DNA from 2 places in the Comamonas sp. 7D-2 genome. Region 2 is predicted to be linked to the other one. Evidence: riboswitches for the same ligand, from Rfam matches in the RefSeq annotation. Region 2 holds a riboswitch; the other holds the start of a gene.
The links. Region 2 has a riboswitch for glycine ahead of gcvT (glycine cleavage system aminomethyltransferase GcvT). Riboswitches for the same ligand answer to the same signal wherever they lie in the genome.
Positions count from the first base shown of each region.

Region 1: another riboswitch for glycine. It lies ahead of MPZ60_RS16720 (trimeric intracellular cation channel family protein); the one in region 2 lies ahead of gcvT (glycine cleavage system aminomethyltransferase GcvT).

Region 1 covers NZ_CP094238.1:3,632,090-3,643,782, forward strand. Annotated here, with positions in the region: gene MPZ60_RS16665 (porin) at 1-153, opposite strand, end outside; gene MPZ60_RS16670 (nuclear transport factor 2 family protein) at 262-711, opposite strand; gene MPZ60_RS16675 (LysR family transcriptional regulator) at 877-2,157, shown strand; gene MPZ60_RS16680 (alpha/beta fold hydrolase) at 2,168-2,878, opposite strand; gene MPZ60_RS16685 (class III extradiol dioxygenase subunit beta) at 2,875-3,747, opposite strand; gene ligA (protocatechuate 4,5-dioxygenase subunit alpha) at 3,747-4,145, opposite strand; gene MPZ60_RS16695 (PDR/VanB family oxidoreductase) at 4,166-5,137, opposite strand; gene MPZ60_RS16700 (aromatic ring-hydroxylating dioxygenase subunit alpha) at 5,134-6,174, opposite strand; gene MPZ60_RS16705 (MFS transporter) at 6,220-7,554, opposite strand; partial or broken gene MPZ60_RS16710 (transposase) at 7,860-8,033, shown strand; partial or broken gene MPZ60_RS16715 (IS5 family transposase) at 8,045-8,900, shown strand; glycine riboswitch at 9,129-9,221, shown strand; glycine riboswitch at 9,235-9,353, shown strand; gene MPZ60_RS16720 (trimeric intracellular cation channel family protein) at 9,406-10,071, shown strand; gene mnmC (FAD-dependent 5-carboxymethylaminomethyl-2-thiouridine(34) oxidoreductase MnmC) at 10,235-11,693, shown strand, end outside.
Region 2 covers NZ_CP094238.1:2,535,366-2,547,058, reverse strand. Annotated here, with positions in the region: gene MPZ60_RS11710 (2,3-butanediol dehydrogenase) at 1-758, opposite strand, end outside; gene MPZ60_RS11705 (MFS transporter) at 755-2,020, opposite strand; gene MPZ60_RS11700 (2,4'-dihydroxyacetophenone dioxygenase family protein) at 2,110-2,643, opposite strand; gene MPZ60_RS11695 (energy transducer TonB) at 2,836-3,378, shown strand; glycine riboswitch at 3,467-3,577, shown strand; glycine riboswitch at 3,597-3,722, shown strand; gene gcvT (glycine cleavage system aminomethyltransferase GcvT) at 3,787-4,923, shown strand; gene gcvH (glycine cleavage system protein GcvH) at 5,046-5,420, shown strand; gene MPZ60_RS11680 (MolR family transcriptional regulator) at 5,468-6,016, shown strand; gene gcvP (aminomethyl-transferring glycine dehydrogenase) at 6,107-9,010, shown strand; gene MPZ60_RS11670 (ATP-binding protein) at 9,253-11,433, shown strand; gene MPZ60_RS11665 (RluA family pseudouridine synthase) at 11,454-11,693, shown strand, end outside.

The DNA of each region.
Region 1 (11,693 bases), 1.1 Mb from region 2:
CAACGAGCCTCCGCCCTGCACATTGCTCAGGTGCTCAATTCCGGTATCCAGGTGCCCATATAGCGTGACCGAAGAACCGGTCTGTGCCTGCGCCCCCATGGCTGCAGCCAACGATAGCGACGCTAACAACACTGGGCTGAAATGACGGTCCATTTTTTTGTCTCCTGTTGATGTAGTAATAAAAATCAGCACGCCGCAACGTCACACCCGTTTGAGGGGGCTAGATACAGACGTTTGGGAAATGGGAGAAGCCCGCCCGGCTCAGGCGGCGGGACTTCCACAGAACATGACAAAGCGTGCCTCGCGCCGGGCAATCAACCAATGGCCGTCGGCAGTGCGGCAAAAGTGGTCGTTGAACTCACCCAGAAGTTGTCGCTCATGCGCCTTACGACCATGTTCTGTCACTGGCTCCGAGTCGTCGCAAGACCAAAGCAGCACCTGACTATGCGCGCTTGCGGTGTCTGCTCCATGCATTTCGACCAGGATATTGGTGAACAAATGTCGTGTCATGCGGCCGCTTGGGCGCTGCTGATAGGCAGCAGCGATGGCAGTACGTCCATGCAGTGGCTCACCACGGGGGCGCTGCAACACGGCTTCTTCGGCAAACAGCTGTGAGAAGCGCAGGGCATCTCCAGCGTCGGCATAGGCCGCTGCACGTAAAACCAGGTCAATGCAAGCCTGTCGGTTCAACTGCTGCAGGTCGTTGTTCATCACTTGTCTCCTCGGATCGGCCGTCTAAGTTATGCCGTTTTTATTTGGTACCCAAGGATTCCACGAGCCAGCAATTAGAGCCAATGCCACCATCCATTCAATCAATGCGTTTTACTTATGAGGCAATGACACCAAGGACTGTCGTTACGCTAATCTAGGCGGGCCATGAACCTTCCATCTCTATACCCGCCTAGCGTCATTACGCATGAGTCATCGCATTTTCCGGATTTGGCCAGCCAGTTGCGATCCCTGCGAGCCGCACTGACTGTCGTGCGTCAAGGCAGCACCATTCGCGCAGCGCAGGCGATGCACCTATCCCAACCAGCTGTTGCAAGGTCAGTGCTGCAGCTTGAGGAGGCCTGCAGGCTTCCGCTTTTCATTCGCGGTGCACGCGGCATGATGCCGACCGCGCTGGGAAACCAGATGGCTGCACGTATCGAGACAATGCTCCAGCATCTTGGCAGCGGAGCCGCCGAAGCTCAGGCAGCATCCGCCCTCACGGCGCGGCGTTCTTCATTGCCTCACCGCTTCGCAGAAGTGGTGCCACCCGGACATTTGCGAGCCTTGCTCGCTATCGCTCACTGCGGCAGCGAGTCGCAGGCTGCCCAGAAGATTGGCGTCACGCAGCCGTCCATTCATGCCGCGCTGCAAGGGCTGGAGGCCAGCCTTGGCCTGCAGCTGTTTTACAAACTCACCTTCGGAACTCGGCTCACACCGTCGGGAGAAGCTCTGCTGCGGCGTGTCAAGCTGGCCTTGGCGGAAATCAGGGATATGGAAAGCGATATCTCGGCCTGGCATGGCCAGATCAAAGGGCGTGTGGTAGTTGGAGTATTGCCGCTGTCCGTGGGTATTTTCTTGCCCGCTGCCGTGGACAGACTCTCCTCAAGCCACCCCGACATTGAGATCAGCATTGTGGACGGCACCTACGAAAGCCTGATGCAAGGCCTTATGAGTGCAGATATTGATGTCATTGCCGGCGCGCTGCGCGCACAAGTGCCAGAGGATGAGGTTCAGCAGCTTGAGCTGTTCGACGACGACCTGGTTGTCGTCGCCCCCAGCGATCACGACAGCCTGCAGCGTGAGCATCTGACGCTTGAGGATCTGCTGCAATGGCAATGGGTCACGCCATTGCCCAACACGCCGGCAGATAGCGCAATGGTCAGGCTGTTCCGCTCGCACGGACTGGAGCCGCCGCGCAGCAATCTGCGAGCGAGCAGCCCGACCATGACGCTGGCCTTCGTGCTGCAGACCGGCAGGCTGGCCCTGGCCTCGCGTGGACAGGCCATGCGGGACAATCATGGTGGCTTGCTGTCCATCTTGCCCGTGGAGCTGCCCTCTACGCGTCGAGGCATAGGCCTGGCGATACGTGCGCAGGGAACCGCCTCACAGAATCTAGATCTGTTCATTCGGGCCTGCCACCAGACCATGGCGGACCTGCCCGCCTAATTGCTTCCCGCTAGCGGAGCATCCAGTCGGCCAGGGCTTTGGACACTTGCTCAGGCTGCTCCATGGTGCTCATGTGACCACTATCCTCGATCACGACCAGCTCTGCTCCGGGGCATAGCTGCTGCATGCGTTCGTGCCGGGACAAAGGACTCCAGAGGTCCTGCCGCCCACAGACCAGCAAGGTCGGACAGTTCAGCGCCTGCAGGACCGCTGTTGCATCGGGCCGACCCAGCAGAGCATCGATCTGTGCAGCAAAGATGGACGGGGTGAAGCGCGCCACCATGTCCAGGACTTCTTCGAACAGCGGAGTGTCAAGACGGCCGGTGTGAACCATGCCTCGCGCCCATTGGGCGCCCATCTCCCGCATGCCGTTCTCGAGCGCCTTGTCCAGCAACGCCTTTCGTTTGGCACGCTCGCTGGCACCAGCCTCGCCAGCCGCTATGGGCTCCATGCCGGTGTCCAGCAAAGCCAGACGCTCCACACGCTGCGGAGCCATCCTGGCGATTTCCAGTGCCACGCGCCCCCCCATCGAATGTCCGGCCAAGGAAAAGCGCTCTGCGCCTACCTCGCTCAGCACCAGGCGCGCCATTTCCTCAATGGAAGCAGCATGGCCATAGGAAGGGCTGATGCTGTCGGCAAAGGAAAGCGCCTTTCTCTGCTCCTGCCAAACCACTTCGTCACAAAGCAAGCCGGGCAAAAATACGATGCAGGGTTTGCTCATGCAGCGCTCTCCAGAATCAGATGGCCGACGGCCGTGTTCGATGCAGGCACATGGTAGAAACGGTGCGCCGCCTTGGGCAGCGGTGCGGGGCCGCCCACATCGGACATGGCGCCGCGCGCAATCAGCCACATCACCAGCTCGATGCCTTCCGAGCCGGCTTCGCGCACGTAGTCGATATGCGGCATCTGCGCCAGACCGTGGGGGTTCTCGATCAGCAGATCCAGGAACTGGTTGTCCCATTCCTTGTTGATCAGGCCCGCGCGCGCACCCTGCAGCTGGTGGCTCATGCCGCCCGTGCCCCAGATATGGACGTTGATGTCCTGGTCGTAGCTCTCCACGGCCTTGCGGATGGCGCGGCCCAGGTTGAAGCAGCGCTGGCCGGTGGGCACGGGATACTGCACCACGTTCACGGCGAAGGGGATCACCGGGCAGGGCCAGGAGCCGGTCTTGGGGTCCTGCTCGCCGCACATCAGCGACAGAGGCACCGTGAGGCCGTGGTCCACGTCCATCTTGTTGACGATGGTCAGGTCGAAGTCCTGCTGGATCACGGACTGGGCAATGTGGCTGGCCAGGTCGGGATGGCCGACCACCTTGGGCACGGGGCGCGGGCCCCAGCCTTCGTCGGCGGGCTGGAATTCCGCAGCCGTGCCGATGGCGAAGGTTGGAATGCAGTCCAGGCTGAAGGCCGTGGCGTGGTCGTTGTAGACCAGGAAGATCACATCGGGCTTGTTGTCCTTCATCCACTGGCGCGAGAAGTCATAGCCCTTGAACAGGGGCGCCCAATAGGCTTCCTGGGTCTTACCCATGTCCATGGCGGCGCCGATGGCAGGCACATGCGAGGTGAAAATGGATGCGGTGATGCGTGCCATCAGGCTTGCCTCCCTGTTTCATTCAGGAATCTGTTGCCCTCTATGCCGCGCCCGCCTGCAAGCATCATCTGGCGGTAATCTTCTTCGCTCATGCCCGTCATGGTCGACACCATGTTCTGTACGCTGATGCCGTCAGTGGCGCCTATCTTTACGAGAAAGTAAATGTTCCCGCCCAGGTCTATGCAGCGATTGAGATCGCGCGCCAGCACGGCCTGCTTCTGCTCCTCAGTCATCGACCACTCGTCGAGATAGGCTCGCTCGTTGGCGCGAAAGCGCTCGCGGTTCTCCGCCTTCATCAGGCTCATGCAGAACTGGTTGAGCCAATAGCCCCTACGGGACTGCTCTGCGTCAAACACCGTGGTACCAGGCACATCAAGATAAGGTTTGTTCAAAGCCATAGATATCAATTTCTGCAGATTCAAAGATCCAGTACCAGCCGTTCACAGCGGGCCCGTGAGCAGCAAGGAGTGAACTGATCGTCAGCGGCTTGCTCCTCAGCGGTCAGATAAGAATCACGGTGATCAATTTGTCCTGATAGAACGCGCGTCAGGCAAGTGCCGCAAACCCCCTGCTCACAGGAAACCATGATCTCCACACCAACGTCCTGCAAAGCCTGTGTCACGCTCTGACCTACCGCGACAGACACGACACGCCCCGAACTTGCGAGTTGCACTTCGAAAGCAGTGTCCTCGCCGCGAGGGCCAACATTGGCTGCCGCAAAAAACTCCCAATGCAATCGCTTTTCGCTCCAGCGCTGCTGGCGCGCAGCGTCCAGCACTGCGTCGATAAACCCCTGGGGACCGCAAACATAGAGATGCGTGTCCGGCAAGGCATCGGCAAGCACGGCTTCTATGTTCAGGCGCCGGGAAGCATCGCCCTCGTCAAAGTACAGTTGCACCTGGTCAGCGAAGGCAGAGTCCACAATACGCTGCTGAAAAGCCATGCGCTGCCTGGAACGACCTGCGTAGTGCATGCGAAAGGAGGCACCAAGTACCGAAAGCCGCTCCGCCATGCACAGGATGGGCGTCACGCCTATGCCCCCGGCCAAGAGCAAGTGGTGCGGCGCATCAGGTTCCAGCGCGAAATGATTTCTAGGCGCGCTGATCTGCAGCACGTCGCCTTCGGCCACAACTTCGTGCACAGCCGATGAGCCTCCACGTGAGGCTGGATCGCGCAACACGGCGATCTGGTAACGATGCGCTTCCGAAGGATCGTTGCACAGCGAATATTGACGAACGATTCCACCGGGAAGGTGTACGTCTATATGTGAGCCAGCCACAAAAGATGGCAAGGTACCGCCATCGATAGCCACCAGCTCAAGGCCACAGATGTCCTGTGCCTCCTGCGTTCGCCGAGCGACTCGAACTTGCAAAAAGCTGCCAGCAGTCATACAGCCTCCGCGCGCTCACGCGTCAGCAAGCGCTCGATGACACGGCGGGACTGGACACCACCTGCATCGATGTTGAGCATCAGCAGCTTACGGTCAGGCCAGCGAATCAGGTTTTCCTGCTGCAGCTCCAGCACCTCCGTGTCCTCGCTGAAGACCTTGCCCTGCCCCTCGCGAATAGAGGCCGTCAAAGCCGCATCCTGTGGCTTGAACTGGCGCGCCATACCCCAGAAATAATGATGCGTGGTTTCGGTTTCCGGGGTAATGAAGTCCACAACGATGGACGAAACCTTTTTGTCTGCTGGCGCACCATGACCGCCATGCCCGGCCAGAGCCACGCCCACCTCGATCATCACGTGGCTGGGTGGCTCGAAATGACAGATCTGCCAACGATCCACGGGCTGGTCATCGGGCAGTCCATTGCCGCGCAAAGCCATGCGCCAAAATGGCGGAGCCTCAGGCAAGCCTTCCATGAAGCGGCTGGTGGTGACATGGTCGCCATCCACCTTGGTCACGCAAGGCGTCTCGTCGATTTCCTTTTGTCCAATCGAGCTGGCATGCACATAAGTTTCGTGCGTCAGATCCATCAGGTTATCAATCATGAGCAAATGACTGGCCTTGATGTGGTAGTAGCCGCCGCCATAGGCCCATTGCGGATTGTCCGCCCAGTAAAGCTCTGGAATCAGCCCGGGGTCGGCCTCCTCCTTGCGGCCTGGCCAGACCCAGACAAAGCTATACCGCTCCACGACTGGAAAGCTGCGGATCTCTGGAAATCCCCGCACGCGCTGGCCTGGCATGGCAATCGTTTTTCCCTCGCAACCCATCTCCAGGCCGTGGTAGCCACAGATCAGCTTTCCCTCGCAGACAAAGCCCAGCGATAGCGGTGCACCGCGGTGAGGACAAAAGTCCTCCACCGCAGCAATTCCCTGCGGGCCACGGTAAAAAGCAATGCGCTCATTGCAAATGGTGCGGCCCAAAGGCTTGTCTTGAGGGATTTCATCAGCCTTGCAGGCGACATACCAAGTGTTCAACAAAAACATAACGGGGTCGTTATCAATAGAGTGGGGAAATACGTGCTTTGAAAGTCAGTGCGCCGCAGCCACCGAACCCCGAAGAACCGCGACTCGGCCCGCGCCTGTGGCGAAAACGGCCATCGCAGCGACAATCAGGGGGACAGCGAAGACGTAGTAGAGCGAAGCAGGCTGCCAGCCGCCATCCAGCAGCAGTCCCGCCATGGTTGGCGCCACGATGGCGCCAATGCGGCCAATACCGATGGCCCACCCCATGCCGGTAGCGCGGACCTGGGCGGGATAGGTGGCAGGCACCAGGCCATAGAGACCAGCCATGGATGCAAACAGAAAAATACCTACACCGACTGCAGCAACAAATGCCCACGCCAGGCTGGTCGAAGCAAGGCCGAACAATGCGGTAAACAGCGCATTGAGCAACAGGCTGCCAATCGCCAGATTGCGCAACTTCGCCCTCACAGCCAGCAGACCGAACAAGCTACCGCCAGCAATGCCCCCCAGGTTCAGCAGCACTCCGCCCGTCACGCCCTGCTGGGCCGACAAACCGGCTTGCACCAGCAATTTGGGTGTCCAGCTCAGCGAGAAATAGACACTGAACATGAGCAGGAAAAAGCCTGCCCACAGCATCAGGGTAGGACGTGCCAAACCATTCTTGAACAGCGCCGCCACCGTATTGCCTTGAACGGCATCGCCGGCCACCGGAGCAGGCAGCTGCGCAAGCGGTGCATGGCCCATGAGCACCATCAAACGATTGAGCTTCTCGAGCGCGTGAACCGGACGGCGGCCCAGCAGGAAATCCACGGATTCGGGCAGACGCCACAGCACGATGGGCAACATCAAGGCTGTCGTCAGGCCGCCAAAAACAAAGACCGAGCGCCAGCCGTAATGTGTCAGCAGCCAAGCGGCCATGAGTCCACCCAGAGTGGCACCGATCGGATAGCCGGTGGCTTGCAACGCGATCGCAGTGCTGCGCCACTTTTGGGACGAGAACTCGGAAGTGATGACCCCCACGCTTGCCAGCATGCCGCCGATGCCGACGCCGGTGATGGCCCGCAGGGCAGCCAGCTCGATATAGCTTCGGGCCATGGCTGACATCAGCATTCCAGCCGAAACCACGACGAGGCACAGCACAATGACAGGCTGCCGACCGCGTCTATCGGCCACGGGGGCGACAAACAGCGAGCCAATGGCCATACCAATCAGCCCGGCACTGAACAACACGCCCAGCTGAGCGCCATTGAGCTTCCATTCAGCCGCAACTGATGATGCAGTAAAAGCCATCACGAGCACATCGAAGCCATCAAGCATGATGAGCAAAATGCAGATGCTTACGGCCAGCCATTGAAACGAGGTCATGGCACCTTCGTCCATGGTCTTGCGAATGTCTTTCATACAGGTCCTTATCAGGAACAGGTTGTCTCCGGAGCTTCGTTATGTCTGCAGCTGTCACGCCGCAGTAACCAGCTTTCTAGTTAGAGCGCCACTGTCTAACTTGCTAAAACAGCGTGGTGAGGCTCGACTGAAAAGTATCTCTATCAGAGTCTGTCAACGCCAATGCACACATTGCGGCAAGCTATGCGTTTTAATGATGACTTTTCTCGCCAACGCAGAAGATCTGACGAGAGATAGTGGGACAGCCTAATGAATCCCCGGGCATGGTCCATTGCTTGTCTTTCACATAAACATGGGGCGTAGGCATACCAAGACCCTGGGAACAGCGCCGCAGGCGTAGGTCTGCCACCGAGAAAGCGGACCTGGTTCGTCAAACCTATGAGCCTGGGATGAGCGTGTCACTCGTGGCTCACCAAGAAGGTGTATCGGCAAGCTTGCTCTTTACCTCGCGAAAGCTTGAGCATGAAGGGCCTCCGACACCAACGCCCTAATGAGTGCTGCCGCTCACACCACCAACTGGAAGCAGTACAACGCAGCACTCAAGGCTCGCGGCTCCTTGACCATCTGGCTGGACAAGACCATGTCTTGGCTTGCCGCTGACAGCGGCAAACGCGGGCACAGCCCGCAGTTCTCGGATGCAGCGATTCAGTTCTGCCTGACCATCAAGAACCTCTTTGGATTAGTCTTGCGGCAGACCACAGGCTTTGTTCCGTCACTACTGGCGCTGTCTGGATTGCTGTGGCCAATTCCCGACTTCAGTACATTGTGTCGCCGCCAACGCCGTCTGGATGTGCAAGTGGCATACCGCTCTAGCGCAGCCGGCCTGCACCGACTGGTTGACTCCACAGGCATCAAGTTCCTTGGCGAAGGCGAGTGGAAGTGCAAAAAGCATCGCCGCCAATGGCGCAAGCTGCACATCGGTATTGATGCGCAAACGCTGCAGTGTTGCCGCAGTTGCGGAGCAAGTTCCTGCCGAGGAGCCGCTGCTGACAGTGACAGGCGATGGGGCTTATGACACGCAGTACGTGCATGCGGCGGTCATTCAGCGCAATGCCACGCCCATCATTCCCCCAAGAAAGAATGCCAAGGTGCGCAAAGGCGATGGCTTTGCGCACCGCAACGCAGCTATCGCCGCATGCAGACGGTTGGGGTGAAGTATCTGGAAACGCTGGAGCGGTTACCAGCGGCGCAGCCCGGTAGAGACCAAGATGAACTGCATCAAACGCCTGGGTGAACGAGTAATGTCACGCACGTTCGAGCGCCAAGTTAACGAACTGCACATTCGAGCCGCCATCCTCAATCGGTCTACTGAACCGGTCTGCCCGCAGACGGTGGCTGTGGCCTAGCCACACCTGGGGTTGGGAAATCTGGCCCTGGGGGTGATATATGCAACAACGCCCTCTCGCTGTCGCGCGTATGAGTTTTTATGGCGGGCGGCTTCACAGACGAAAACGCGGGCTTGCGCGAGCCATGGCGGATTCAGACCGCCCTTCCGCACCCCGAGCTGGCAGCCGCAGAAACACACCAATACAGGTATTAACCCGAATAAAGTCGCTGAAACTAGCTAGAATCGCGCCCATCCCGCGGGAGAGCGGAGCCTTTCGAGGGTTCCCGCCGAAGGCGCAAACTCCCATAATCGCTCAGGCAATAAGTACCGCAGGTGGGTCTGACAGGACCCGGATATCGCCAACTGGAGAGCAGCCCGCAACCACAAGCTGCAGGGCTCACCGAAGGGGCAAGCATGTCCACCGCGAAGGTGCTCATGCGCAACTCTCAGGTAAAAGGACAGCGGGAGAGGCAAGCCGGACACTCCCGCCGATGTGAGTGGCTGGTCTATTTTCAAGTGCCTTCATGCTTCCTTCCGTCTCTTTGCTGGACTCGTTCCAGGCCTCCAACTTCACCGTCATGCTGGTCATCTATCTGGTGGCCATTACCGCCGAAGCCATGTCCGGCGCACTCGCCGCAGGCCGGCGCAATATGGATATCTTCGGCGTCGTCGTCATCGCCTTTGTCACTGCCCTGGGAGGCGGCACCATCCGCGACATGGTGCTGGGCCACTACCCCATCGGCTGGACCCAGCACCCTGAATATGTGTATCTGGTCATCAGCTTCGGTCTGCTGACCACTGTGATTGCACGCCATATGCACAGGCTCAAGCAGGTGTTTTTGCTGCTGGACGCCATGGGACTGATCGCCTTTTCGCTGATCGGCTGCAATACCGCGCTGGAGCTGGGCTACCCCACCATCGTCATCATCATGGCCGGCATGATTACCGGCATCAGCGGCGGCATCTTGCGCGATGTGCTCTGCAACCAGGTCCCCGTGGTGTTCCGCCGCGAGCTGTATGCCAGCGTGTCGCTGTCGGTATGCCTGATGTTCCTGGGCCTGCGCTATCTGGATGTCAGCCCCAATATCAGCACCATCGTGTGTTTTGCCGGCGGTCTGGCCTTCCGTCTGGCCGCCATTCGTTTCAAATGGCGCCTGCCGGTTTTTTCGTACCAGCAGCGCTGGGAGTGATAGAGACTCCCCCTGTGGCGCTGCGCGCCTTCCCCCTCTCTTGCTACGCAGGAGGGAGACGCAGCCATCGCTGCGGGGCGGCCCTTGCTTGGCTGCTCTAACCTAGACTGCGCCATGCATTACCCATGTAGTTTCACTTTCCATGTCTGAACCGATCACATGGATGCCGGATGGCACCCCCTACAACACCCGATTTGGTGATCGCTATCACAGCGAGCTGGGCGGCCTTGACCAGGCCCGCCAGGTTTTTCTCGGTGGCTGCGATCTTCCAGCTGCCTGGGCCGATGCAGCGCAGTGGCGCATTCTGGAAACCGGCTTTGGCTTCGGCCTGAATTTCCTGGTCACCTGGGCGGCATGGAAAGCCGACCTCAGACGCCCGCGCATTCTGCATTTTGTCTCGGTGGAGGCCTACCCTGTCTCGCGCGAGGATCTGCTCGCGTTTTTACCGACCGATGGGGAACTGCGCCCGCTTGGCGAACAACTGGCCGAGCAATGGTGGGGACTGCTGCCCGGCGTGCATCGCCTTTCCTTTGATGACGGCCAGGTGCTGCTGACGCTCCATATAGGCGATGCCAGGACCATGCTGCGCAAGCAGCAGATGACGGCTGACAGCGTATATCTGGATGGCTTCTCTCCCCAGCTCAACCCCGAGATGTGGGATGAAGATGCCATGAAGAACATCGCCCGCCATTGCCGCCGTGGCACGCAGCTTGCCACTTGGTGCGTGGCCGGCCATGTGCGCCAAGCGCTCAAGGCTCAGGGTTTTGACGTCAAGAAGCGCGTTGGCGTGCCGCCCAAGCGCCATAACCTGCATGCAGCCTACAACCCGGCCTGGGAGCCGCGCCATCGCCCTGACGGCCTGCCTGCGCCCGTGGGCCAGGCCGGCCGCTGCCTGGTGCTGGGTGCAGGCCTGGCTGGTGCCGCCGCTGCCGCCAGCCTGGCAAGACGCGGCTGGGAAGTGACGGTGCTGGATGCGGCGGCCGAGCCTGCGGCAGGAGCTTCAGGCCTGCCGGCCGGCTTGTTTTGCCCGCATATTTCGCCCGATGACAGTGTTCTATCGCGCCTGTCCAGAAGCGGCGTACGCACAACGCTACAAAATCTGCAGCAACTGAGCCAAGCGCAAAAGTTGCATCCAGCCCAGGACTGGGCCCATGGCGGCGTGCTGGAGCATGACCTGAACGAGCCCTCCCATCTGCCCAGGTCATGGCTGCAACCCGGCAGCGAGACATTCCCCTGGGGCCTGCACTGGAGTGCGCCTGCGCTGCCGGCTCAGCTGGCTGCGGCAAAGCTGCCTGCAGACAGCCACGCCGTCTGGCATGAGCAGGCTGGCTGGGTACGCCCCGCACAACTGGTGCGCGCGCTGCTGCAAGCCCCCGGGATTCATTGGCAGGGCCATGCCCGAGCTTCACGGCTGGTGCGCGATGAAGTGCGCAACATCTGGCAAGTGCTGGATGCCCGGGGCCAGACCCTGGCCCAAGCCCCCATGCTGGTGCTGGCCCTGGGCCCGGACACCAAGCCCTTGTTGCAAGCCAGCGGCCTGGCAGCAGGGGAGTGGGAGCTGCAAGCCATACGCGGCCAGGTCAGCGTGGCCGAGCATGATGCCGGGACGCTGGCGGCCATGC
Region 2 (11,693 bases):
GTTTCCGGGCGACCCGCGGCTTCGAACGATACCGGCACGCCCTGCCCGCCTGTAAGTTCGCGCACTTGCTGCACGACATCGCCCTGGCTGGCATCGAGCGTGTCACAGGCACCGAGCTCGCGCGCCAGGCGCAGGCGCCGGGCATCGACGTCGACGGCAATAATGCGGCCCGCTTCATGGTGCTTGGCCATCATCACCAGCAGCAGACCAATGGCCCCCATGCCGAAGATGACGCAGGCCTCGCCAGGGCGCAATGCGCTTTGGCGCACAGCATGCAATGCCACTGCTGCGGGCTCGGCCACCGCCGCTTGCCTGAAGCTCAAGGACGGGGGAAGCACATATGCCATATAAGCGGGAATCACAGCTTCCTCTGCCATTCCGCCGTCTCCCATGAGCCCCACAAAGCCCATGGATTCGCACAGGTTATAGCGCCCCCCGCAGCAATAGCTGCACTGGCCGCAGCGGTACTCCGGCTCCACGGCGACTCTGTCTCCGATATGCAGCCCTGTGACATCCGCAGCCACCTCCACCACCGTGCCGCAGAACTCGTGGCCGATGACTATGGGTGCGACACTGTTGGACAAGGGATGCGGGACCTCGACCGGTATAGAGTCGGGTCCATGCAGATACTCGTGCATATCGCTGCCGCAGATCCCGCAGTACGCGACCTCGATACGGATTTCTGCGGCCTTCAAGGGCCGGCGTTCGATGATTTCCAGGCGCAGATCGCGGGCACCATGCCATTTCAAAGCCTTCATGCCTGCGACTCCTTCAATGCTGCAGCCGGCTGCCTGTCGTCAACGCGCCTGGGCGCTGTCTCAATCAGCCCCAAGGAAAGCAAGCCGGCAAGCAAGGCTCCTGCAGCAGCCACCCACATCACCACATCAAGCCCCCATCGGTCGGCTGCCACCCCGGCCAGGGTCGGGGCGATGAAACCGCCGATCAACTCGCCAAAACCCATGATCATCCCCAATGCAGTGGCCATGGCTGCTCGCGGAACGGTCTCGGCCGGAATCGTGGCCATGAAGAGCGTGAAGCAGCCCAGGCCGGTATAGGTCAGCAGCAGCAAGCCGCCCATCACCACCGGCGATTGCGCATACAGAAAGGCCAGAGGGCAGCAAGCCGCCACAAAGGAAAAAAAGATCAGTGCCGGACGGCGACCGATATGGTCCGAAATGGCCGGCACGGCAAAGCCCCAGATGACCCAGGCCACACCCATGCAACTCATGACAGCACTCATTGTGCCCGGCCCGAAACCCTTGGCATTGACCAGATAGGTCGGCGCAAAGGAGATGATGATCACAAACCAGGCCATGAAAACACAGCTGATCAGCACGCTCAACCAGATATTGCGTTCACGCAGCAGAGCCCAGCGCGAGCCTGTCTGCAGGGCTGCAGCGAGCTCATCTGCACGCCCGCCATCTGTGTTTTTCACATGAAGCCAGATGAGCGCGGCGGCAATCAGCCCGGGAACACAGGTCAGGTAGAACGCCGTGCGCCAGCCATAGGCCACGGCCAACGCAACAATCACCGGCGGTGCGATCACGGCGCCCAGCAAGCCCGCAGACGAGCCCTGCAGCAAGCCCATGTTGAGGCCGCGACGGCTTGGCGTGGAGGCTTCGACCATCAGTGTCTGCGACAGCGGCAGCACCGGCCCTTCGGCAAGGCCCATCAGCGCTCGCAACAACAGCAGGCCGACAAAACCGCCCACCAGACCCGACAGGGCCGAGCAAAGAGAGAACATCAGCACCGAAAGAATCAGCACCGTTTTGCGTCCGCCCTTGCGGTCTGTATAGGCCCCGAAGAATGCACCAGAAGCCGCCCATGCCAATGCCAGAATGGACGACAGCATGCCCAGCTGGGCATTATTCAGATCCAGCTCCTTTGAGACAAAGGGAAATAAAAACGACAATGCCAGCCGGTCAAAAAAAACAATCCCGAAAGTAAAAAACAGAATGATCAGCAGCTTGTTTTCATAGCTCACCCACCCGCTTTTTAGATTTTCATCTTGATTTTTCATGTCTCTCTCCATTCCGTCTTTGGCGGGCTATTTCATTCTTCAGGAAATACCGCCTTTCATTGATGGATTTTCAATCCAGCTTCGGATAACTACCGAAACAGCGTGTCCACATAATCTGCACCTATGCCGATTTTTTCATAATGCTTTCGGCATAGTTCTATGTAGCTGTGAACATCGAAATATCCGTCAGGCTTTCCGTCATCATCGAGCCAGATCAGCGGTCCCTTGACGATAAAGAACGCACGCATGGGCTGCTCATGTTCATAGGCCACCAGGGTATGGCCTTCTCCGGGGGTCTCGTAGACGAAATCACCGGCGCGGGCTGTCCAGTCATGTTCCAGATAGCCCCACTTCCCCGAAATCGTGTAGGCAAACACTTCGTGCGGATGGTAATGGCGGTTCACCAGACCGGCCTCCTTCGCCATCAGAATATCGCACCATTTGTTTTGTGATGGAGAAATCCAGAGGGGACGGGAGGAAACGGTTTCAGAGAATGGAACATAATAACGCTCATCCTCCGTTGGAGCGTTCTGAATATAAGCCTCTGGCTGCGCATCTGGCTGAAAACATTCAGGAATCGGCTTCAGATATTTCCAGAATTCATTCGTGGCTTTTTCGGGCATTTTCTCTCCTTGAATAAACATTTTTTGACGAACGTCATAATCCTATCCATGGGGAAAATTCTGTTTAGTCCCTGCCGGACATGATGTTTGCCCCTGCAGGACAAGCTCTGGAGCAAGGTAGCCCGGCCCTGGCTGAACAACCGACTCCACCAGGTCTGCCGAAATCGACTGGGGATGACCGAGAATGCCGCCATGGATACTTCACGCCACTCACGCTGTCTTGCTGCATACGCTGCATACGCGGCCGTCTTGGGAGCTCTGCTGCTCAGTGCCTGCGCTGGCAACCCAGCCATGGCGCCTAAGGTGGCCGACATCACTCCCCAGCCCCAGGCTGACTCCGCCTCTGCTTCCGGAGGCCAAACCGTAAATTGGCCTGCCTGGATCAAGGCAGACTGCACACCCCCCGCCCAGCTCGATCGGCAACCGCAGCCACGCCGCCACACCACGCCTTTCATCAGCGCCCACTGGTTTCCGAACGGGCTGGAGACCACGGTGGTCTTCCGCCTGGAAGTCACGGCCCAGGGCGAACTCGGCCGTGTGGCCTACCAGCCCGCCGATACCGATCCCCGCATCGTGAAGTCCATCATGCGCTCGCTCGAACGCTGGAAATTCAAGCCCGGCATGCGCCAGGGCCAGCCCGTGACGTCCTGCTTCGAACAGCCCTACCAACTGGTGTTTCCGCGCCAGGAGATCGATGTTCCTCGTACGCCCGCCATGAACACAGAACCGCAGTGAGACCGCAAGCTCAATTCCAGCGATCTGTGCTCGAAAACCCCAAAATCCATCCGATTCGGTGGTGCAAGCCCCTTGCCCACCGCTAGAATCGCCAACGTCAGGAGAGAGTGCCTGCAGCTTGAAGCTGCCTTGCACCGCCGAAGGCGCAGACCCCCAACCCGGTGTCAAAACGCTCAGGCAAAAGGACTGACAAGCGCTGCTAGGTGTGCGAGCCTGCAGCGTCCCTTGCTGGAGAGAGATGCAGGCCGTCATTTCGTATGTGCGCCGACATCCACCGAAGGAGCAAACTGCCCGCGAAAGCAAAGGCAGCGAATCTCTCAGGTAAAGCGGACAGCAGGGCAAGCCCGCCACGCATGACCCTGTCATGCATGGCCACTCATTTGGTTTTGACCACCGGAGCGCTTGCCTGTGACTGCTGCTGCCACTTCTTCCGATCTGCGTTCCACGCCGCTGTTTGCCCTGCACCAGAAACTGGGTGCCCGCATGGTGCCGTTTGCCGGCTACTCAATGCCTGTGCAATACCCTCAAGGCCTGATGGCCGAGCATCTGCACACGCGCAAGGCCGCCGGCCTGTTCGATGTCTCGCACATGGGCCAGTTGCTGTTGCGCGGCCCCGATGCCGCCGCCGCGCTCGAATCGCTGATGCCCGTCGATGTCATGGACCTGGGCCTGCACAAGCAGCGCTACGGCCTGCTGCTCGATGAACAAGGCGGAATTCTCGACGACCTGATGTTCGTCAACCGCGGCGAAGATCTGTTCCTCATCGTCAACGGCGCCTGCAAAGAGGCCGATATCGCTCATATCCAGAACCGCATCGGTAGCCGCTGCGAGGTCGTCCCATTGCCCGATCGCGCCCTGCTGGCCCTGCAAGGTCCGCAAGCTGCCACAGCCCTCTCGCGCCTGATTCCTGGAGTGACGCAACTGGTCTTCATGACCGGCAACCACTTCGACTGGCAAGGCCATGCGCTCTACATCACGCGCAGCGGCTATACGGGCGAGGACGGTTTCGAAATCTCCCTGCCCGGCGATGCTGCCGAAGCCTTTGCCGAAGCGCTGCTGGCACAGCCCGAGGTGGCCCCTATCGGTCTGGGCGCGCGCAACTCGCTGCGCCTTGAAGCCGGACTTTGCCTGTACGGCAACGACATTGACACCAGCACCACGCCGGTCGAAGCCGCGCTGAACTGGGCCATGCAGAAGGTTCGCCGCACCGGCGGCGAGCGCGAGGGCGGTTTTCCCGGTGCGACCATCGTGCTAGAGCAATTGCAGAACCCTCAGTCGCTGCGCCGCAAGCGCGTGGGTCTGATCGCGCTGGAACGCATTCCCGTGCGCGAGCCCGCCGTGCTGGAAAACATGGACGGACAGCATATCGGCCACATCACCAGCGGCCTGCTCAGCCCCACGCTCAACCAGCCTGTGGCGCTGGCCTATGTCAAGCCCGACTACGCCGCCATCGATACGGAAATCTTCGCCATGGTGCGCGGCAAGCCCGTGCCCATGAAGGTGGTCGCCACGCCCTTCGTCCCCACCCGCTACTACCGCGGCTAGGTCTGCCGCCGCGCATGAGACGGGCCAGTTTGCCAAACAGCTGCCAGAACACCGCTAAAGTGCGAACTGGACCTTTCTCAAACAACACCCGATTCCCCTGAATCCCCCATCTGGAGCTTTCCATGAGCATCAAGTATTCCAAAGAACACGAATGGATCAACGCCGCTGACACCAATGCCGCCATCGTCGGCATCACCGTACACGCACAGGATGCGCTGGGCGATGTGGTGTTTGTGGACCTGCCTGCCGTGGGCTCCAGCTTCAAGGCCGGCGATGTGGCTGGCGTGGTCGAATCTGTCAAGGCCGCTGCCGATGTCTACATGCCCGTGACCGGCGAGATCGTCGAAGTCAACGAAGCCCTGCGCGATGACCCGTCGCTCGCCAACAGCGACCCGCTGGCCGCTGGCTGGTTCTTCAAGGTCAAGATGAGCAATGTGGGCGAGCTCGAAGGCCTGATGGAAGAGACCGCCTACAACGACTTCGCCAAGGACAACTAAGCGTATCAACGGCCCTCGCATTGCGAAGGCCGTTTTTGCATGCAGCCATGAGCACCATTCTGTATTTTGACGATCCGGACGTCGGTCTCGCCCGCGAGACCAGCCACCCGACCTTTGCGCGCATCGCAGCCCAGGACTTCTATTACGACGGCGGTGACGACTTCAGCCCCTTCGGCAGCGATGACGGCAGCGACACACTGGCCGCTCTTCAAGAGTGGTACCAGGAGCAAACAGGCGGCAACGCCAAGGCCCTGCGCTTTTTGCAGCAGCAACTGAGCAACTGGGATCTGCCCGTGCCCAAGGACATGCTGGCTCATGACGATGCGGCCAAGGCCCAATGGCTAGCCAGTGACGACATGAACCAGAGCTATCTGCGCTCGGTCTGCCGCGCACACGTGGCCACCGCCTTTGGTCAGCTCAAGATCACAGGCAGCATCGATGCCGATCTGTACAAGCAGGCCCTGCTTGCCCTGGCCTGCCAGCAATGGCTGAACACCGTGGCACGCAGCAAATATCCCGATTGGGAATATGCCGACCAGGAAAGCGAACGCCTGGCTCTGATGAACACCGCGCTGGAACAAGCCAGCGCTGCTTGAAGCACCAGCCGCATGCCTTCAGGCATACGGCATTCACGCATGCCTGGCATGCAAACCGTCAGTCACAGTATTTGAGAATAGGTCCCTCCCATGCTGATGTCGCCTCCCGCCCCCGTCGCTTCCCTGGAAGCGCTGGAAAACAGCCACGAATTCATCCCCCGTCATATAGGCCCGGACGCCGATGAGCAGCAAAAAATGCTGGCCGCCATCGGTAAGCCCTCGCTGGATGCCTTGATTCGCGATGTGATGCCCGACTCCATCGCACGCGCCAGGCCCATGGATCTTCCGGCGCCGATTACCGAAGCCGCTGCGCTGGCCGAACTCAAGGCCATCGCCAGCAAGAATCAGGTTCTGAAGAGCTTTATCGGCCAGGGCTACTACGGCACGCACACGCCGGGCGTCATCTTGCGCAACATCCTCGAGAATCCAGCCTGGTATACGGCCTATACCCCCTACCAGGCCGAAATCTCGCAAGGCCGCATGGAGGCGCTGGTCAACTTCCAGACCATGGTGACCGACCTGACCGGCATGCCGATTGCCAATGCTTCCATGCTGGACGAGGCCACGGCAGCCGCCGAGGCCATGACGCTGGCCAGGCGCTCTGTCAAATCCAAAAGCCATCGCATCGTGCTGGCCGGCGATCTGCACCCGCAGACGATTGAAGTCATCGAGACCCGCGCCCGGCCGATCGGCATCGAAGTGGTGATCGCCAACAGCCAGCAAGAGTGGGAGGCCGCGCTGGCAGGCGATCTGTTTGCTGCCGTCATCCAGTACCCCGCGTCCAGCGGCTGGATCGTGGACTGGAAGGCCGATGTGCAAGCCATTCACGCCAAGCAGGCCGCCGCCATCGTGGCCACCGACCTGCTGGCTCTGACCCTGCTGACACCGCCCGGCGAATGGGATGCCGATATTGTCGTGGGCAACAGCCAGCGCTTCGGCATGCCCATGGGCGCGGGCGGTCCGCACGCGGCCTTCATGGCCTGTCGCGACGAATACAAGCGCAGCCTGCCCGGCCGTCTGGTGGGTGTCAGCGTCGATGCGCATGGCAAGCCCGCCTACCGCCTCGCTCTGCAGACACGCGAACAGCATATCCGCCGCGAGAAAGCGACATCCAATATCTGTACGGCCCAGGTCCTGCCGGCCGTGATTGCCAGCATGTATGCCGTCTACCACGGCCCCCAGGGGTTGAGGCGCATCGCCCAGCGTGTGGCACGCTTCACAGCGATTCTGAGCCGTGGCCTGGCCCAGTTGGGCTTCAGCGCCCACCACCACGACACAGCCTTCGACACCGTGAGCCTGCACACCCGGGAGGCCACCGACGCCCTGGCGGCTCGCGCCGTATCCAAGGGCGTCAATCTGCGCAAGGCCTGGGATGAATATCTCTGCATCAGCCTGGACGAAACCACGACCCGGACCGATGTCGAGCTGATCTGGAGCATCTTTGCCCAGGAGGGCCAGGCCCTGCCCACCATCGAGGCCATGGACGAAGGCCCGACCTCGCTGATCCCCGAATCCCTGCAGCGCAGCACGGCCTATCTGACCCACCCGGTCTTCAACACCCACCACTCCGAAACCGCCATGCTGCGCTATATACGCAGCCTCAGCGACAAGGACCTGGCGCTGGACCGCAGCATGATCCCGCTGGGCAGTTGCACCATGAAGCTCAATGCCACCAGCGAGATGATTCCCATCACCTGGCCAGAGTTCGCCGACATCCACCCGTTTGCGCCCGCCAACCAGCTGCAAGGCTATGCCGAGCTGGACCGGCAACTGCGCGACTGGCTGTGCCAGGCCACGGGCTACGCGGGCATCAGCCTGCAGCCCAATGCAGGCAGCCAGGGCGAATACGCCGGTCTGCTGGCCATCAAGGCCTTCCATGAATCACGCGGCGAGGCGCACCGCAATATCTGCCTGATTCCCAGCAGCGCCCACGGAACCAACCCGGCCAGCGCGCAAATGGTGGGCCTGCAGGTCGTGGTCACCAAGTGCGATGACAACGGCAACGTGGACATGGCGGATCTGAAGCTGGCCTGCGAGAAGCACAGCGCCAATCTGGCCTGCATCATGATCACCTACCCCAGCACGCACGGCGTGTTCGAGACCGAGGTCAAGGAGCTGTGCCAACTGGTGCACAGCCATGGCGGCCGCGTCTATGTGGACGGCGCCAATATGAACGCCCTGGTAGGTCTTGCCGCACCCGGCGAGTTCGGCGGCGATGTCAGCCATCTGAACTTGCACAAGACCTTCTGCATTCCTCACGGCGGCGGCGGCCCCGGCGTCGGCCCCGTGTGCGTGGTCGAGGATCTGGTGCCCTTTCTGCCGGGGCATGCCACCGCAGGCGACGTCCGCCAGGTGGGAGCTGTCAGCGCAGCGCCTTTGGGCAATGCAGCCGTTCTTCCGATCAGCTGGATGTATATCCGCATGATGGGAGAGCCGGGCCTGAAGCTGGCGACCGAGACCGCCATCCTCAACGCCAACTACATCAGCGCACGCCTCAAGGAACACTTCCCCACGCTGTACGCGGGCGAGTATGGTCACGTGGCCCATGAGTGCATCGTGGATCTGCGCCACTTCAAGGACAGCTGCGGCGTGATGGCCGAGGACGTGGCCAAGCGCCTGATCGACTACGGCTTCCACGCACCGACGCTGTCCTTTCCCGTGCCCAACACGCTGATGGTGGAGCCGACCGAGAGTGAAAGCCTGTCTGAGCTGGACCGCTTCATCGAAGCCATGATCGCCATCCGTGCCGAGATTGCCGAAGTGGAGGCCGGCAGACTGCCCAGGGACGACAACCCGCTCAAGAACGCACCCCATACGGCAGAGGCCTTGCTGGCCGCAGACTGGCAGCATGGCTACAGCCGCGAAACCGCCGCCTATCCCGTGCCTGCCCTGCGCCGCGCCAAGTATTGGAGCCCCGTGGGCCGCGTGGACAACGTCTATGGTGACCGCAATCTGTTTTGCAGCTGCGTGCCCATGGACGCTTACGAAGACTGATAGCCAGGGTCTCCCCCAAGCCAGTGCGCTCCGCCGCACTGGCTTTTTTATGCTCAATCAATGTCGAACACCAGCCCGCCCGTTGCTGTTCGCCCGCAGTGAATGTATTCACGACATCAATGCAATCGGCGTTGCTGCCGCCAAACCGAGCATCGAGTTGCCTGAATACCGGTTGACTGCCCGCCTTTTTCAAGGGCAGGTGCAGGGACCGGCTTACACTGCCGAGGTCTTCTGCCTGTCTCATGAGCTCCTCTGAACCCACTCCCCCTCCCTTGCTGCCTGTCATTGATGGCGGCCTGCCTCTGCATGCCCTGCTGGCCCCCGGTGCTGCGCCGCTGGGCCTGAGCGCCAACACCCAGCCATTGGTGCCGGAGGATGAAGACCCGCTGCAGGCCCTGGTGGCGGAGTTGCGCAACTACCAGCACGAGCTGGAGCTGCAAAACGAGGTACTCAATTACAGCCAGGCCGTGGCCGAGAGCGCATCGGAGCGGTTTGAAACGCTGTTTGCAAGCATTCCGCTGCCGCTGCTGGTGGTTGATGAATACGATATGGTGGTCCAGGCCAATGCCATGGCTCACCGCGCATTTCAGCCCACCGAAAAAGATCGGCTGCTGATCAACTTCAAGCCCTTTGTGCATGTCAACGACGCAGAGCGCGTGACTACGGCCTTCGAGCAGGCCAAGGCGATGGGACGCGCCGAGGTGCACGAGGTTCTGTTCCAGATCACCGAAGAATTCGAGCTCTGCGGCGACCTGCATGTGGCCGGCGTGGTCGTGCCCCAGCAAAACGGTCCGGCCACCTGGCAGTATTTGTGCGCCGTTGTCAACCAGGGCCCGCTGCTTGCCGAGCGCAAGGCGCTGCAAGAGCGCAACCAGCAGCTTTATTCCAGCGAGAGACGGCTGGAGTCGGTCATCAACTCCGCGCTGGACGCCATCATCTGCGTCGATCAGCATCAGCGCATCACTGTCTTCAACCCCACGGCGGCAGCCCTGTTTCTGTGCTCGCCTCAGGATGCCCTGGGCAGCCCGCTGGAGCGTTTTTTACCCGATGCCGCTCGGGCACTGGCTTTTTCCTCGCTGACCACACAGGCCGTGCTAGGCGAGATGACGGGGCTGACCCTGTCGGGGCGTGAGATTCCCATGGAAATCAGCGTCTCCTTCGAACACCACAGCAGCGGCGACACCACCACCATCTTTGCGCGCGACCTGACCAGCCGCAATCGCGCCGAAGCCCAGCGCAATGCGCTGGAAACCCAGCTGCGCGAATCCCACAAGATGCAGGCCGTAGGCACCATGGCCGGCGGGATTGCCCACGACTTCAACAACATCGTGGGCGCAATCCTGGGCAATGTGGAGCTGGCCAAGGCCGATAGCTGCGGCAACCCGGCTGCCATGGAAAGCCTGCGCGAGATCGAAAAAGCCGGTCGCCGCGCCCGCGATCTGGTGCGCCAGATTCTGACCTTCAGCCGCAATGACCTGCCCGAACGCCGTCCGGTTCAGGTGCAGGAAGTCATGTCCGACACGGCTCGCCTGCTGCGCGTGACTCTGCCTCCCTCCATAGAGCTGCAGGTGCAGGAGTCCAACGATCTGCCGCCGCTGCTGGCCGACCCCACTCAGGTGGAACAGGCGCTGTTCAATCTCTGCAACAACGCCATGCAGGCCATTGGCAGTCAGCGCGGCATCATCCAGATGCGGGCCATGCGCATTGCTCCCGACAGCTACCAATGCGAACGCCTGGGTCTGGCCGTGGCTGAATACCTGGTCTTCATGGTGCAGGACTCCGGCCCAGGCATGGACGTCGCGACTCAGCGACGCATCTTCGAGCCTTTTTTCACCACCAAACCGGTCGGCCAGGGCACAGGCCTGGGCCTCTCGGTCGTACATGGCGTGATGCGCACCCATGGCGGCGCTGTCGATGTGCACAGCGAACTGGGCCAGGGCAGTTGCTTCACGCTGTACTTTCCTCTCAGCGACCCGACTTCCAGCCACTCTGCGCTGCCGCCCATGCGCATGGACAAGCCCGAAGCCCCGCTGCCCGAACCTGTCCTGGCCACGCGCGCCAGCCATGTCATGTATGTGGACGACGATCAGGCTCTGGTCTTCCTGTTTCAGCGCCTGCTGCGCCGTCGCGGCTATGAAGTCTCGGGCTTTACCGATCCCCATGAGGCCATGGCCGCCCTGCATGAGGAGCCACAGCGTTTTGACCTCATAGTCACCGACTACAACATGCCCGGTTTCAGCGGACTGGACCTGCTCAGACAGGCTCTGCAGATCAGCCCTCAACTGCCGGTTGCACTGGCCTCCGGCTATGTGACGGCCGAAATCGAGCAGGCTGCGATTGCAGCCGGAGCCAGAGCCTTGATCCACAAGCCCAACGATGTGCAGGAGTTCTGTGCCACTGTGCATGAACTGCTCAACCCCTGAAGCAATCGATAGCTGTTTGAATGAGTGCGTTGAACTGTGTGTATGAAGACGAGCACCTGCTGGTGCTCGACAAGCCCTCGGGCCTGCTGTGCGTGCCCGGTCGCGGCCCCGACAAGCAAGACTGCCTGAGCCTGCGTGCCCTCCGACATTTCGGCGATGCACTGGTCGTGCACCGGCTCGATCAGGCCACATCGGGTCTGGTCGTCATGGCTCGCAATCCGGCCGTCCAACGCCAGCTCAGCCAGGCCTTTGCCGAACGC